2 regions of the Massilia sp. X63 genome follow, and region 2 is predicted to be linked to the other one. Evidence: predicted binding sites of a transcription regulator. Region 2 holds the regulator's gene; the other holds the start of a gene.
What was found. The regulator FNR, encoded in region 2, switches genes on or off when oxygen is low (the NO sensors DNR and NnrR bind a similar motif). The targets are predictions, from matches to a motif close to TTGATNNNNATCAA.
Positions count from the first base shown of each region.

Region 1: AB3347_RS11835 (carbohydrate kinase) is a predicted target of FNR. The motif match lies at 2,080-2,093, and genes of this name have one in related genera.

Region 1 covers NZ_JBFTEF010000005.1:98,222-102,398, forward strand. The annotation lists gene AB3347_RS11825 (phosphopentomutase) at 1-996, opposite strand, end outside; gene xapA (xanthosine phosphorylase) at 1,019-1,861, opposite strand; gene AB3347_RS11835 (carbohydrate kinase) at 2,154-3,272, shown strand; gene AB3347_RS11840 (pseudouridine-5'-phosphate glycosidase) at 3,275-4,177, shown strand, end outside.
Region 2 covers NZ_JBFTEF010000030.1:237-4,413, forward strand. The annotation lists partial or broken gene AB3347_RS25585 (hypothetical protein) at 1-16, opposite strand, end outside; gene AB3347_RS25590 (AraC family transcriptional regulator) at 482-1,240, opposite strand; gene fnr (fumarate/nitrate reduction transcriptional regulator Fnr) at 1,251-2,015, opposite strand; gene AB3347_RS25600 (hypothetical protein) at 2,145-3,812, opposite strand; gene AB3347_RS25605 (hypothetical protein) at 3,839-4,177, opposite strand, start outside.

The DNA.
Region 1 (4,177 bases), on a different contig from region 2:
GACCAGGTCGCCGTCCTTGAGCCTGGCCATGAACTCGGGCAGGCGCGCGTCCAGTTCGTGCAGCGCGTTCGCATAGCCGGCGACGTCGCGGCGGTGGCCGAAGTGCATGTCGAAGTCGACGAAGTTCACGAAGGTGAGCGACTTGCCCGGCGCGGTGTCCGCCACTTCGACCAGGCGGTCGAACAGGGCCATGTTGTCGGCGCCCTTGATCAGCTGGGTCACGCCTTGCGCGGCAAAGATGTCGCTGATCTTGCCGAGGGCGATGACTTCGCCGCCGGCGTTCTTGACGTGGTCCAGCAGCGTTGGCGCGGTGGGCGGCACGGCGTAGTCGTGGCGGTTGCTGGTGCGCTTGTACTTGCCGTTCGCGCCCAGGAAGGGACGCGCGATCACGCGGCCGATGTTGTAGGGCTTGACCAGTTCATACGCGGCTTCGCAGACTCCGTACAGGCGCTCCAGGCCGAAGTGCTCTTCGTGCGCGGCAATCTGCAGCACCGAGTCGGCCGAGGTGTACAGGATCGGACGGCCGGTCGCGACGTGCTCGTCGCCCAGCTCGTCGATGATGGTGGTGCCGGACGCGTGGCAGTTGCCCAGCCAGCCCGGCACGCCCGTGAGCTCCTGCAGCTTGTCGGTGAGCTCTTGAGGGAAGGACGGCACGGTCTTCGGGAAGTAGCCCCAGTCGAACAGCACCGGCACGCCGGCGATCTCCCAGTGGCCGCTCTGCGTGTCCTTGCCGGTCGACTGTTCGCGCGCGGCGCCCCAGGCGCCGGTAAACCCGTCGCGCTGCTGGAAACCGGCGGCCCATTCGCCGCTGGCCTTGTGCGCGGCCGCGGCCAGGCCGAGGCGCTCCAGGTTCGGCAGCGACATCGGCTTGCCCTCTTTCGCGGCCCAGGCTGCGATGTGGCCGAAGGTATTGGCGCCGGCGTCGCCGTACTTGTCGGCGTCGGGCAAGGCGCCCAGGCCGAAGGAGTCAAGCAGGAGGATGAATGCGCGTGACATGGTATCGCTCGCTAAAGAAAAATTACGCAGTCGCGCGCGGGGTCGAACCGAGGCGCTCGATGAAGGAATGGATCAGGGTGACCAGGTCCTTGGCCGCGATCGCGGCGTACTTCAGGGTCTGCTCGTGCGACAGCGGGAACGGGGTCAATCCCTCGGCCAGGTTGGTAATCGCCGAGATGCCGGCGACCTTCAGGCCGCAGTGGCGCGCCGAGATCACTTCCGGCACCACCGACATGCCGACCACGTCGGCGCCCAGCGTCTTGAAGGCGCGGATTTCGGCGGCGGTCTCGAAGTTCGGGCCCGGGCAGGCCAGGTACACGCCTTCGTGCAGGGTGATGGCCTTGCTTGCTGCGGTTTCCTTGATCAGGGCGCGCAGCTCGGCGTCGTAGGCATTGGCCATGCTGAAGAAGCGCGGGCCGAAGCGCTCGTCGTTGGGGCCGGCCATCGGGCTGCCCGGCAGCAGGTTGATGTGGTCGTTCAGGACCACCACGCTGCCCGCATCCACTTCGGGACGCAGCGAGCCGGCGGCATTGGTCACCAGCAGCATCTCGCAGCCGATCAGCTTGAAGGTGCGCACGGCCGAGGTCATGACGTTGGCGCCATAGCCTTCGTAGAAGTGGCCGCGGCCCTTCATGCACACCACCGGCACGCCGGCCAGGGTGCCGAGCACCAGTTCGCCCGCGTGGCCGTGCACGGTGCTGATCGGGAAGCCCGGCAGGTCGGCATAGCTGATCGAGACCGCATCCGTCATCTGTTCGGCCAGCACGCCCAGGCCCGAACCCAGGATCAGTGCGGCGCGCGGCTGGAAACCGGGTTTGCGGGCCTGGATGACTTCTGCTGCTTCAAATGGGGTATTGCTGAACATGGTTGTCCTTGTATGCGGGATCGGGAGATGGTGTGAGGAGGCTGCTACGAACTGCTACAAGACAATGAGCAAGAGACACATATCAGCCGGAATATTATAACTATGCATGAGGGGCGATATGTATGGCAAATACCATTTTTCTTGTCGATTTATTGGTTTAAAAAATAAATTAGGCGGTGTATTGTTGACCTGCAAATTCGGCAACACCGAAGAATGCTTTGACAGCCATCAAACATTTGTCTAGTATTGATGGACATTTGTTTAGACCGACGCCTAGCCTACCGCCACCACCGTGACCGACCTGCCTAAAAAAGAACAGTTGTACGAGCTGATCCGCGCGAATCCCTTCATCTCGCAGCAGGACCTCGCCACCCAGTTGGGGCTGTCCCGCTCGGCCGTGGCCAATTACATCGCCACGCTGGTGCGCGAACGCCGCATCCTGGGCCGCGCCTATGTGCTGCCGGACCAGCGCCCGGTCGTCTGCATCGGCGCGTCCAACCTGGACCGCAAGCTGCGCAGCATCGACCGGCTGGTGCTCGGCACCTCGAACCCGGCCTCGCAGGACGAATCCTTCGGCGGCGTGGCCCGCAACATCGCCGAGAACCTGGCGCGCCTGGGGACACCGACGGCCCTGATCACGGCGGTCGGCAACGACGCTTCGGGCGGCGCCCTGCTCGCCCATGCCGAGGAAACCGGCATCGACACCCGTGGCGCGCTGCGCCTGGATGGCGCCAGCAGCGGCACCTACACCGCGGTGCTGGGCCACGACGGCGACATGGTGGTGGCGCTGGCCGACATGGCGCTCAACGACCGCTTGAGCCCCGCCTTTCTCGCCACCCGCCAGCAGCAGCGCGCCGGCGCCGCGCTGGTGGTGGCCGACCTGAACCTGCCGATCGAATCGGTTGCCGCCCTGCTCGACGACGCCGCCCGCGACGGCGTGCCGCTGGTGCTGGTGGCGGCGTCGGAACCGAAGATGGCGCGCCTGCCGCACAGCCTGCGCGGCCTGCGCCTGCTGATCCTGAACGAGGGCGAGCTGGCGGCCCGTGTCGGCCGCACGCTCGACAGCGACGCCGCCATCGGCGCCGCCTGCCTCGAACTGCAGCGCCAGGGCGCGCAGGACCTGATCGTCACGCGCGGTGCGCGCGGCGTCATGCATACCTCGCCCGCCGGCATGATGCACCTGGAAGCGCCGCGGGTCGAGGTGGTCGACGTCACCGGCGCGGGCGACGCCTTCGCAGCCGCGGTCTGCTGGTCGCTGCACAAGGACGGCGACGACGCCGCCGACCTCGGGCTGGCCTGCCGCCGCGGCCTGCAGCTCTCCGCCATGACCATCGGGTGCGCGCAGACCGTCTGCCCGACGCTCGACGCAGGCCACCTGGAATCCCTCATCAACGCATCTGAACTGGACTGACCATGCAATCCTTCCTGCTGTTCTCGCCCGAAGTGGCGGCCGCGCGCGCCGCCGGCAAACCCGTCGTCGCACTCGAATCGACCATCATTTCGCACGGCATGCCCTACCCCCAGAACGTGCGGACCGCGCGCGAGGTGGAGCAGATCATCCGCGACGCCGGCGCCGTGCCGGCCACCATCGCCATCATCGACGGCAATATCTGCGTCGGCCTGTCCGAGCAGCAGCTGGAACTGCTGGGCGCCTCTCCCGATGCGATGAAAGTCAGCCGCCGCGACCTGCCCTACGTGCTCTCTACCGGCAAACTGGGCGCCACCACCGTGGCCGCCACCATGATCTGCGCCCAACTGGCCGGCATCGAGGTGTTCGTCACCGGCGGCATCGGCGGCGTGCACCGCGGCGCCGAGACCAGCTTCGACATCTCGGCCGACCTGCAGGAACTCGCCCACACCAGCGTGGCGGTGGTGTGCGCCGGCGTGAAGTCGATCCTCGACATCGGCCTGACCCTGGAATACCTGGAAACGCAAGGCGTGCCGGTGGTGAGCGTTGGCCAGCCCGGCTTCCCGGCCTTCTTCACCCGCGAGAGCGGCTTCCAGGCCGATTTCCAGCTGGATACGCCGCAGGAGCAGGCTGCCTTCATCCGCACCAAGTGGCAGCTGGGCATGGCGGGCGGCGTGGTGGTGAGCAATCCGGTGCCGGGCGAATCGGCGATGCCGGCCGACGAGATCGACGCCATCATCGCGCAGGCGCTGGGTGAAGCGGAGCAGCAAGGCGTGAAGGGCAAGGCGGTGACGCCCTTCCTGCTGGCCCGCATCAAGGAGCTGACCCAGGGCCGCAGCCTGGCCACCAACATCGCGCTGGTCAAGCACAACGCCCTGGTGGGCGCGCGCCTGGCCGTGGCCTTGAAC
Region 2 (4,177 bases):
GGACTTTTGTATTCATGATACGCTGAGCAACTTCACAATTGATTCAGGATGTCATGATTGCCGGGATCCGAAGCACCGCATCCTGATCGTCGACGACAAGTCGATGCCGGCGGACTTCTCGAATGCGAGCCGGCCACGCTGCCCGGACCATGAAGATTCCATGCTTTACGCCGGCCGGCCGGATGCCCTGGCGCCGTCATCCAACTGATGAAACTTACTATGGTCCCTTGTTCCAGTACCGGTTTTACGATTATCACGTCGGCACGCCTTGCCCCGGACAGCGGCTACCTCGGCTACTTCTCGATTTACGCTGCCGGGGTGGACTGGACGGTCGACGCACCGACGTTTCGTGAACACAGGGTGAACTGGCAGCAGGCCCAATCGCTGTGCGATGCAATGGAGGGGGCGCATCGGAGGAGCCTGGCATGGCTGGAAGGGCAGGCAGGCCGGCCATGACGCCCGCTGCACGGCCCGGCGGGCGCTAGCGCTCAGGCCATCCGGTGCGGAAATGCGCGCGCCGGTACGCCGCCGGCGTGGTGTCCATGGTGCGCCGCATGGCGCGCGTGAGGGCGCTCTGTTCCGAGAACCCGGCGGCCAGCGCGATCTCGGCCAGCGGCCGGTCGGTGCCTGCCAGCCACTCGCAGGCGCGCCGCAGGCGGCAGCCGAGCAGCCAGTCGCCCGGGGTGCAGTCGTGTTCGAGGCGGAACAGGGCGTGCAGGCGGCTCACGCTCAGGCCGGCGGTACGCGCCATGCGCTCGGTGCTCCAGGGCAGGCCGGGTTCGGCCTCGATGCGCGCCAGCAGCGCGGCCAGGCGCGAAGCCGGCTGCGGCGCGCCGACGGTCAGGGTATCGAGCAGCAGCGGGGTCCAGCCGGCCAGTACCGGGGGCGCGGGCGGCTGGGCGGCGGCCAGGATGCCCATGAATTCGACCAGCTTGCGGGCGGCGGGGCCGATGGCGGTGAAGGGGCGCTCGAGCAGGCGCTGCCACGGACCTTGTTCGAGATTGGCCGCGCCGACATCGAGGATCAGGGACTGGTTGGCGCCGGCGCTGTATTGCGAGTGCCAGGCGCCCGGCGCGACCACGGCGCCGTGGAGTGGATCGAGCCGCCCCTGGCGGCCGGCGATCTCGAGCGCGACTTCGCCCTTGAGGGGCAGCACCAGCTGGGCATAGTCGTGGCGGTCGGCGAGCCGCGTCTGGCCGTAGCTGCGAACGTGCAGGTCGAGCAGGGGCGAGGCGGACATGCCGGCCGCGTCAGCCCATCGGGCTGCAGACCTCGGTGCCGGCTGCCAGGGCCTTGAGCCTGACTGGGTCGAGCAGGGTGACTTCGCGCTTGTCCACCTGCAGCCAGCCCTGCTTCTTGAAGCGCGACAGCAGGCGGCTGACGCTTTCGATGGTCAGGCCGAGGTAGTTGCCGATGTCTTCGCGCGACATGCGCAGCTGGAAGCTGCTCGGCGAGTAGCCGCGCGCCGCGTAGCGCGCCGACAGGTTGACCAGGAACACCGCGAAGCGCTGCTCGGCACGCATGTTGCCGAGAAGTAGCATCACGTTCTGTTCGCGCGTGATTTCCTGGCTCATGATGCGGTGGAAGTGGCGCAGCAGGGCCGGCACGTGGCCGAACAGCTCTTCCAGGCGCACGAACGGGATCTCGCACACCTCGCTGTCTTCCAGGGCCACGGCGTCGCAGTGGTGGGTGCCGCTGATGGCGTCCATGCCCAGCAGTTCGCCGGCCATCTGGAAGCCGGTGATCTGGGCTTCGCCGGCGGCGTTCACCTGGTAGGTCTTGAAGTGGCCGAAGCGCACCGCGTACAGGTTGCGGAAGGGCTCGCCCATGGCGTACAGGCGCTCGTCGCGCACGAGGCGGCGGCGGCGGCCGATGATCTGGTCGAGGCGGTTGATGTCCGCATCTTCGAGGCCCATCGGCAGGCACAGCTGGTGCATGCTGCAGGCGCTGCAGCTGGTCTTGAGGGCCTGGATGCTGATCGGCGCCTCGCCCGGAAGGGAGATGGGATGGCTCATTTCGGAAAAAGGCGGATTGCTGACGCAGCCATTATAGACGGCTGTTCGGCTTCTGGGCTTTCATTTTCCGGAGGGAAGAAGGTGGCCGGCCTGGCCGGCCACCTTCCAGCTGCCGGACGGCGCAGGCGCTTACAGGTGGTGCCGTTGCTCAGCCTTCATTTTGTAGTACGCCTCCCGGCCCTTGGCGCGCACGGTGGCGGCGATCTGCGCGGCCTCTCCGGCCGCCTGGTTGACCGAAGCAAAGGCGTCCGGATCGGCCTTGAACGACTCGACCGCCCGCTGGGACTCGGTCGTGCCGGCCAGGGCCAGGCCGAAGGTCGCGGACACCGCCAGTTCGGCCGCCAGGGTCTCGGCGCTCGGCGCGACCACCGCGGCGCCGGCCTTGGCGGCCTCGGACGCTTCCTGCTTCGCCTGCGGGGCCGCCAGGCTGCGCGCCAGCGCCATGTCGCCCGCCACCTGCTTCAGGAAGCCGACCGCGGCCTGGCTGCCGGACAAGTTGGCCAGGTCGCCCAGGCGCAGCAGGGCGGCGTTCTTAGCGTTGAACACCGCGCGGCCGCTGCGCTGGCTGCGCACGAAGTCGATCATTGGCTGGACCGCGATCGTGCTGCCGATGTAGCCGAGCGTGGCCACGATCTGCGGCAGGAACTCCTCGTGCCGTTCCGGCTCGTTGACCAGCCAGTCGAGCAGTAGCCTGGCGTCCTTCTCGGTATATTGCGAGGCCAGCTCGTAGGGCACCCCTTCGATCCAGTGCTGGGACACGAAGTCGCGCACGTCGCTTGGCGCCTGCAGGCCGCCGGCGCCGCAGGAGCAGCCGCCGGCAGGCATCACTTCCTTGCCGTCGATGCTGAGCGGGCCGGCCAGGTAGGCGGCCGACTCGGTGCCATTGACCACGTTGTGGTCGACGCCCACCGAGGGGTACATGACCGCGCGCGGGTCGTCGGTGCGATGCGGCAGGCCGCAGTTGTGGCCGTACTCGTGCACCCAGATCAGGCCTTCCTGGTTGGCGGTGAAGCGCACCGCCGCCACGTTCACCGTGGTGCTGCCGACCGGGGCGCAGCCGATGATGCTGTCGCCCGGGCCGCCGCACCAGCGGATCGCCTGCACGATCTTGACCCCGCTGCCCGCCGTCAGGAGGGCGGTGAGGTCGGCCGAGGTCTGGATGGTGCCCGGGACCGTGGCCGGCAGCACCCGCACCGCGCCGTTGCGGACGAACTGGACCGGGGTGGCGACGTCCGGCCCGGTGTCGTCGTTCTGGAGGATGGCGCCCATGTCGGCCAGGATCCGGTCGGCCTCGGCATCGCTCAGGGCCACGCTGCTGTGGCGGTGCACCGTGACCGACACCGTGCGATTGCCCGGGGGCGCCGCGTTCGGGTTGACGATCAGGTAGTCGACATACAGCGGGATGTCGGCGCCCCACGCAATGTCGACCCAGATGTCGACGCCGCCGGCGCGCGGGGCCACGTTATGCAGGGTGTAGCGGGCCGAGCCGATGAACTTGCCGGCCTCGGGGCCGCCGGGAGCGCCTTCGCCGATGGCCACGAAGACCTGCGAGCGGGTGCCGATCTGGTCCCAGTTGAGGCGCAGCACCCATTGGCCGCGCCGCAGGCCCCAGTCATGGCGGTAGGTGAAGCCGTTGCCGGACAGTGCGGGCGCGATGCTGGCTGCGCCGGCCTGCACCTGCGCTTCGGCTTCGGCGTAGGGCGCCTGGTAGGCCGAGGAGACGGCGGGATCGCCCGTCGTGCGCGGATGGTCGAGGCTGAGGGCGGCGTCCCGGTCGAGACGATCGTTTGGCGACATGCTGTTCTCCTTGTGGCTGTGATGGGTCAGGGAGTGACGACGAGGTAGTCGACGTAGAGCAGGATGTCGCTGCTCCATTCGACGTCCACCCAGATGTCGACGCCGCCGGCGCGCGGCGCGACGTTGTGGACCGTGTAGCGCGCCGAGCCGATGAACTTGCCGGCATCCGGTCCGCCGGCGGCGCCTTCGCCGATCGCCACCAGCACCCGCGAGCGCGGGCCGATGGCCGACCAGTTGAGCCGCAGCACCCACTGGCCGCGGCGCGCGCCCCAGTTGTGGCGGTAGGTGAAGCCGGTCCCGCTCAGTTCGGGTTCGGGGCCGGCTGCGGCAGGCTGGAACAGTTGCCGCACGGCGCCTCCGTCCAC